Linked DNA regions of Gimesia benthica. The protein of the gene in region 2 interacts with the protein of the main gene of each other region in a pairwise test. Links are inferred from orthologs where the notes say so. Each region holds a gene or a part of one and is shown on either strand. Other genes may lie near its edges.

The links.
Region 1: the proteins of secA (region 2) and F1728_RS17530 interact in binary tests that used the Escherichia coli proteins (3 or more experiments, as listed by UniProt). The link is inferred for Gimesia benthica from one-to-one orthologs.

Annotation. Positions count from the first base shown.
Region 1 is NZ_CP043930.1:4,521,315-4,524,362, forward strand. The notes cover bases 145-2,872. They hold F1728_RS17530 (acyl-CoA thioesterase), read right to left. Parts: upstream 1,843-2,872; coding sequence 1,447-1,842; downstream 145-1,446. Other genes in these bases: F1728_RS17525 (acyl-CoA desaturase), read left to right, coding at 308-1,321; F1728_RS17535 (amidophosphoribosyltransferase), read right to left, coding at 1,880-2,872. Also shown: more of F1728_RS17535, read right to left, coding at 2,873-3,048.
Region 2 is NZ_CP043930.1:998,104-1,002,529, reverse strand. The notes cover bases 101-4,206. They hold secA (preprotein translocase subunit SecA), read left to right. Parts: upstream 101-469; coding sequence 470-4,006; downstream 4,007-4,206. Other genes in these bases: F1728_RS04050 (3-deoxy-D-manno-octulosonic acid transferase), read left to right, coding at 4,055-4,206. Outside these bases: F1728_RS04060 (sulfite oxidase-like oxidoreductase), read right to left, coding at 1-72; more of F1728_RS04050, read left to right, coding at 4,207-4,426. UniProt on the Escherichia coli protein: Required for protein export, interacts with the SecYEG preprotein conducting channel.

The DNA.
Region 1 (3,048 bases), 3.5 Mb from region 2 along the record:
GAAAATGCAGGGTGCGGACCCATGTGTCCGCCCGCCGGGCGAGGCCCTGATCAGCTCAGACATGACAGGAGCCGCCACGAACCTCACGAACGACACACATGAGAAATAATCCCATCGATTACAGAAAGAACCTGCTCAAAAACGTCACAAAACCAGCACGAATCACAGAAAAACTGAGCAGACGTTACCCCCTGCGGGTGATTTCCTCCCATCAAACCCCATCACTATAGACACGATTGCCCAATCCCCCTAGAATCGGCCGGTTTTTTATTGGTACTCCACACTCTGACAGCATCGGTCTTATTGAATGAATTCCCAGCAGACACTCGTGCCCCCTCCGGAAACGGATCCTCTTGTTCCTGAAAACACGTCTGCTAAGATGCCTGAGTCGGGCCGTTATGCAACACCTGACTGGGCGAATATCGGTTGGGTCGTCGCCATTCATCTGGGCGTCCTCGCAGCACCGTTCTGCTTCACCTGGACCGGTCTCTTCACCTGTATGTTCCTGGGCTGGCTCACCGGCGGCATCGGTATCTGCCTGGGCTATCATCGTCTGCTCACGCATGGCAGCTTCCAGACCTATCCGTTCATGAATCGGCTGATTGGATTGATCGGCTTGCTGGCAGGGCAAGGGCCTCCAATCCAGTGGGTCGCCAATCATCGTAAACATCACCTGCACAGCGACCAGCCCGGCGATCCGCATTCGCCCCGCGATGGTCGCTGGTGGAGTCACATCCTCTGGCTCGTTCCTTTTCACAGTGCAGAGGAAATTCAGGCGACCCATCAGCGGTTCGCCCCCGATCTGCTGAAAGACCCGTTCATGCGTCTGCTGCAGCGAACCTTCCTGTACTGGCACCTGGGTCTCGGCGCACTCCTCTACGGCATCGGCTACTGGGCCGGCGGTACAGAACTGGGCCTCAGCCTGCTCGTCTACGGCATGTTCGTGCGTCTGTTCTACGTCCTGCACGCAACCTGGTTCGTGAACTCAGCCACGCACATCTGGGGCTATCGCAACTATGAAACCACCGACGACAGCCGCAATCTCTGGTGGGTGGCTCTGCTGACCTACGGCGAAGGCTGGCACAACAATCACCACAAATACCAGCGGATGGCAAAGAACGGCCACAAGTGGTGGGAACTCGACATGACCTACGGCGCAATCCTCGTTCTCGAAAAACTGGGTCTCGCCTGGAAGGTCGTCAAAACCATTCCCCCAACGACAAAGCGACTGCCGTCAAACCACCCAAATTCGCTACACAACAGCAGGCAGTCCAGGCACAGGTCGACTGAAGTCACTCTTAACGTGTGCGCTCGGACGTAATCCGAGCCGAGCGCAGCGAGCAGGAAACTGTCAGGGGAAGCGTACAACCCAGAACGAAGCAGCCACCTCAATCGTTCTACAGGTGAGCTTTACCCACACTCAGAAACTGGATTCCGGACGAAAGCTCACTCTGTCCCCAACTGCTCCAGAGCCGCGGGCATCCGCTGAATATTGCCTTCCCGGTCCACGCACGCAATCACCGATTGGGCCACCGCCACGCTTTGACCATCGCGAAACAGCTCGTACTTGTGTACCAGTTTGGCCCCGGTCACTTTTTCCAGGGTCGTTCGCAGCGTCAGCACATCATCGTAGCGGGCCGGCAGCCGGTATTTGCATTCGATCTTAGCCACCACCAGCAGGTAGCCTTTCTCTTCCATCTCGCGGTAGTTACCACCCTGGGAACGGAAGAGCTCGGTGCGGCCCATTTCGAAGTACGTGAAGTAATTGCCATGATGCAGAAATCCCATGGCGTCCGTTTCGTTATAACGGACCCGGATTTCGATCTCATGCGAGTTAGACATCAGTCAAAACCATCCTTTGTCGAAATCAGAAGGCGTCTCAGGAGCGAACCGGACTGCTGGAGAGAGTCACATCGTAGGTCCGGTGTGCTTCTTCGCCGTTATCGTTCAGCGAATTCTCTACCGCGATCTGATACAGCTGACGACCCGACTCGGTCGGGTAAGTCGTATCGATACAGGCCTGGCAGAGAGAACTGCCGGGCAGACCTACGGCACGCGCGATCGAAGCCTTGGGCAGATACTTCAGCGTATCGGCACCAATCGCCTCGGCCATCGCTTCTTCCACTTCGGGGCTCATTTCGCCACCGTTCAGGAATTTGGGGGCGAACAGCTCGTTGATCGTCGACATGTCGATGCCGTAAAAACAGGGAGCAATGATCGGTGGACAGGCTACGCGGACGTGTACTTCCTTGGCCCGGCCCCGTTCCTTCAGCTGGCTGATCAATGCCTTCATTGTGGTCGAACGGACGATGGTGTCTTCCACCAGCAGTACCCGCTTCCCTTCCAGAACTTCTGGCAGCGGCGTGTATTTCGCCCGTACTTTGTCTTTACGGTTGGCCCCTTCGATAAAGGTTCGCCCGATGTAACGGTTACGGATCAAGCCTTCCAGACAGGGCACCCGCAGGGTATACGCCATACTGTCGGCGGCTGCTTTCGCGGTGTCCGGCACAGGTACGACGATGGTGTCTTCATCGATGGGCACGGTTTCCTGCTCGGCCAGTTCTTCACCCAGGCGTTTACGGGTGATATACACACTCTGGTCGTCCAGGGTACTGCAGACATTCGCGAAGTAGATCCATTCGAAGAAGCAGTGTGCCTTCTGTGTTGGCTTCGCATATTCGCGGATCTTCAGTTCGCCATCCTGAATCACAATCGCACAACCGGGGGCCAGGCTCTTGATCTGCTCGGCTTCGAAGCCCATGTTGGCCAGTGCCACACTTTCAGATGCAGCTGCGAACAGCGAACCATCAAAGGCATAGCACAACGGACGCAGTCCCACCGGATCGCGGGAAACGAACATGTTCCCCAACGCATCCAGGAAGACAATATTGTAAGCACCGTCCAGACGTTTGCTGAGCGTGGTCAGCATGTCGAACAGCTCGGCAGGATTCTCTTTGGAAAGCTCCTGCGAAATCAAATGCATCAGAATTTCGGTATCGGTTTCCCGGGCCAGATGGAAGTCGGACTCGGTCAGGATTTCCTTGCAGA
Region 2 (4,426 bases):
GTCCAAATCAGGAGCTGGGGGCAGCGGTGGCGGACCAGCCTGGTATTTTTCTTCATCGGGACTGTTCTGCATGTGCAGTCTCCACAGGGGGTTAGGTGTCGTTATGCACTTGGTCTTGCTCTGTGAACTATACGAAATTCGTTGATTTTAGCCAGACGTAGATATTACAAATCCCCCAGACTTGGCACATTGGTTGCAATTCTGTATGACCAATCCTTTCTTTTATTCGAAGTAAACCGCTGGTCAGAAGGCGAGACCGCCATTGACCATATTTTTCAAAATAAATAAACTTCGGAAAGAGAAGAACTTACAAAAATTAAATGTCTTCTGGACCGTCGACGGTAGGAGACCTCGCTCTATTTACGTCGGGCGGGGTGATAATGGGCTCCCTGCCAGTATGACAGTGAGCCCTGACTGCCCGGAAGCAGCAATCGTCTAAATTTTAGAGAATTCGAGTTCGGGTTACATAATGGAATTCCTTGACAAACTGGGTGAGTGGCTGACAACAGTTACGGCATGGTTAGAGCGGTTTCTGACAGGATTGTTTGGCTCTTCTAATGAGCGACAGATCCGCAAACTGGGCTTCGTGCGTGACAAAGACGGCAAAGATGAAATCACTCCCGGTTCCATGCTGGCAGAAATAGACAGCTTCGAACCGGAGCTGATGAAACTGACCGATGAGGAACTGAAACAAACCGCCGACAGATTAAGAGCAAGGCTGGCTGCGGGTGAAACGCTGGACGATATTCTGACCTATGCCTTCGCTGCGGTGCGTGAATCGGCCCGTCGGAATTTGAATATGCGTCACTATCCGGTGCAGATGATTGGTGGTTATTTCCTGCACAAAGGGACGATTGCGGAAATGGTCACCGGAGAAGGTAAGACGCTGGTTTCCTCCCTGCCTGCATTCCTCAACGCACTTTCCGGCAAAGTGCATATCGTCACCGTGAACGATTACCTGGCACTCCGTGATATGGAGTGGATGGGACCAATTCATATCGCTCTGGGACTGACCGTTGGTGCGATTCAGTCGAGGATGGGACCCGAGGAGCGGCAGAAGCACTATGCCTGCGACATCACCTACGGGACGAATAACGAATTTGGTTTCGATTATCTGCGCGACAACATGAAGCCGGTCAAAGAGCTGCAAGTGCAGGGGCCGCTCAATTTTGCTGTCGTGGACGAAATCGATAACATTCTGATCGACGAAGCCCGTACGCCTCTGATTATTTCAGGTCCCGCCCAGGATGATGTTACCAAGTATTCACGGGCAAATTCCGTTGCGTTGAAACTGAAGGTCGGTGAAGACTTTGAAGTCAAAGAAAAAGAACATACCTGTCACCTGACCGACGCTGGTGTGAAACATGCCGAGGAACTGGCAGGTGTAGAAAGCTTCTATACAGCAGGTAATATGGAGTGGCCGCACCTGATCGACAATTCACTCAAGGCACATCATCTCTACAAACGTGATGTGAATTATGTAGTGCAGCAGGGCGAAGTCATCATCGTGGACGATAACACCGGGCGTCTGATGCCTGGTCGTCAATGGGGCGATGGTCTGCATCAGGCAGTCGAAGCCAAAGAAGGGGTTAAAATCAAGGAAGAGTCACAGACTCTGGCCACAATTACCCTGCAGAACTTCTTCAAGCTGTATGACAAGCTGGCCGGGATGACCGGTACTGCGATGACCGAAGCAGAAGAGTTCTGGAAAATCTATAAGCTGGATGTGGTCACGATCCCAACGAACCGTCCGATGCAGAGAATTAACCATCCGGATGTGATCTACCAGACGGAAAAAGAAAAATGGAATGCGATCGCTGATGAAGTTCGCGAGGTCCATGCGACAGGGCGACCAATCCTGGTCGGTACTGTGTCTATTGAGCAGTCTGAAATTGTCAGCCATCGTTTGAGTAAATACGGTATCCCCCACAATGTGCTTAACGCCAAGAATCATGAGCGTGAAGCAGAAATCATTGCACAAGCTGGTCGAAAAGGTGCCGTGACGATTGCCACCAACATGGCCGGTCGTGGTACTGACATCATCCTGGGGGGAAGTGCCGAGCATCTCGCCTGGGAAGAACTGAGCCAGAAATACGACTCCCGAATTGAGATCCCTAAGGCAGAATGGGACTCCAAGGTCAAGGAAATCGAAAAACGGGAAGGGATGGATGTCGAAGGCGAAGAAGTGATGCAACTGGGCGGATTACATGTGATCGGCTCTGAGCGACATGATTCCCGACGTATCGATCTCCAGCTCCGCGGTCGTTCCGGACGTCAGGGGGACCCGGGTTCCAGCCGGTTCTTCCTCTCACTGGAAGACAAACTGATGCGTGTGTTTGCCGGTGAATGGGTGAAAAACATTCTGGCACGTCTGGGCATGGAAGAGGGTGAGGCCATCGAAAGCGGGATGGTTTCCAAGCGAATCGAAGGCGCCCAGAAAAAAGTAGAAGAACGGCATTTTGAGCAACGAAAACACCTGCTCGAATACGACGAAGTGATGGACGAACAACGTAAGAACGTCTATGGCTATCGTCAGCGGATTCTGGATGGGTGTAACTGCCGTGAGCTGATTATTGAAATGATCCAGCGGCAGGTTGATGAAGAAACTGATCGGCTGCTCGACAGCAGTTATCGCTGGGATACGATTGCAGCCTGGTCAACTCAGGAAGCCCATATCGAGGTGGACGCCTCCGACGTCAGGGATATGACCTACGACCAGCTGGTCAGCTTCCTCAAAGACGAAGCTGCCTCACAGGCTGATGACCTGATCGCCGAACAGATCAGTGAAAATCTACCGGAAGAATATGAAGATGACTGGAACTGGCAGGCACTCACGAAATGGGCGAATGCTCATTATGGTCTGAATCTGAATGATCGTGAGCTGAAGAAAATCGGTCGCGATGGGCTGCATCAGTTCCTTTACGATCATGCCTTGAAGGCAATCGAACGAATCGATTTTACTCCGCTGGAAAACTTTCTGGATGAAGACTGGGGGATTCGTTCCCTGTCAGGGTACCTGAATTATCAGTTCGGCCTGGAAGTCGATCCCCAGGAGTTTAAAAATCTGAGTGTTACGGAATCGAAAACGAAGATTCTGGAGAAAGTGAAAGAGCTTTACCACGAAAAAGAAGTGACCTTCCCGGTCACCGTGGGCATGTACAACTTCCTGGGGAATCAGCAACCCGGGAACGAAGCCAACAGCCGCGTGGGACTGGTGAAATGGGCCAATTCCCGTTTCCATTCCGATCTGGATCTGGAAGCACTGAAGGGGAAGCAGGTCAGCGAAATCCAGAAGATTCTCTCCGCTGAAAGCGAAAAGGTCTTCGTCAATGGAGAGGCTTCTACCCGGATTGAGAAATATCTTTCCGAAGCCTATTCGGAAGACCTGCAGGTCATGGGAACACCAGCCGAACATAAGGAATCCACTCTTCAGGAACTCGCTACCTGGGCACAAAAAGAGCTGGAACTGGATGTGACTACAGAAGAGTTGGAGCCACTCTCCACAGATGAAGTCCGGACTCGTCTGTACCAGGCGTACAACAAGCGTTATCGGCCTGAATTAAGCCAGGCTGAGCGTTCTTTGATCCTGGAAGTTCTGGATACATCCTGGAAAGATCACCTGTATTACATGGACCATCTGCGGTCCGGGATTGGACTGGTGGGGTATGCTCAGAAAGATCCCAAGGTCGAATATCGACGCGAAGGGATGAAGGCCTTTGACGCAATGTGGGGACGCATTGGGCAGCAGGTCACATCTGCGATTTTCCGTCTGGAAAAGCAGAGTCCTGATTTCGTTGGGTCCTTGTGGCAGGTCACTTCAACGGTACATGAAGAGGTGACCGACGATTTTGAATATGATGATCCGACAGGCGAGCAGGATAATGCTCCCGAACCGGAACAGCGTTCGATTGAGCCCATTGTAAACGATCAGCCCAAAGTCGGTCGAAATGATCCCTGCCCCTGTGGGAGTGGGAAAAAATATAAGAAGTGTTGCGGCCAGGCCTGATCGGCTCCGGTTTCCAGCCTGTTAATTTCGTAAGGGGAATGGACTCCCGTGCGTTTGGTTTCGTATCTGTTGAACCTGGTTTACGGTCTGCTGCTGATCGCAGTCTCTCCCGTGTTGGCCTACCGTGCTCTGGTATTGAAGAAATATCGCTCAGGCTGGAGCCAGAAGTTTCTCGGTAAGCTACACGAACGTGAAGGGGATCGTCCCTGTTTCTGGTTCCATGCGGTCAGTGTAGGCGAAGTGCTGCAGCTTCCACCACTGCTGACAATTCTGCGTGAACAACATCCGGAACTGGAATTCGTGATCACGACGACTACCCACACTGGGTATGCGGTGGCCCGGGAAAAGTTTCCCGGCCATACGGTATGCTATTTCCCGCTGGACTTCTCCTGGTCCGTAAAACGAGCCCTGCAGCGGATC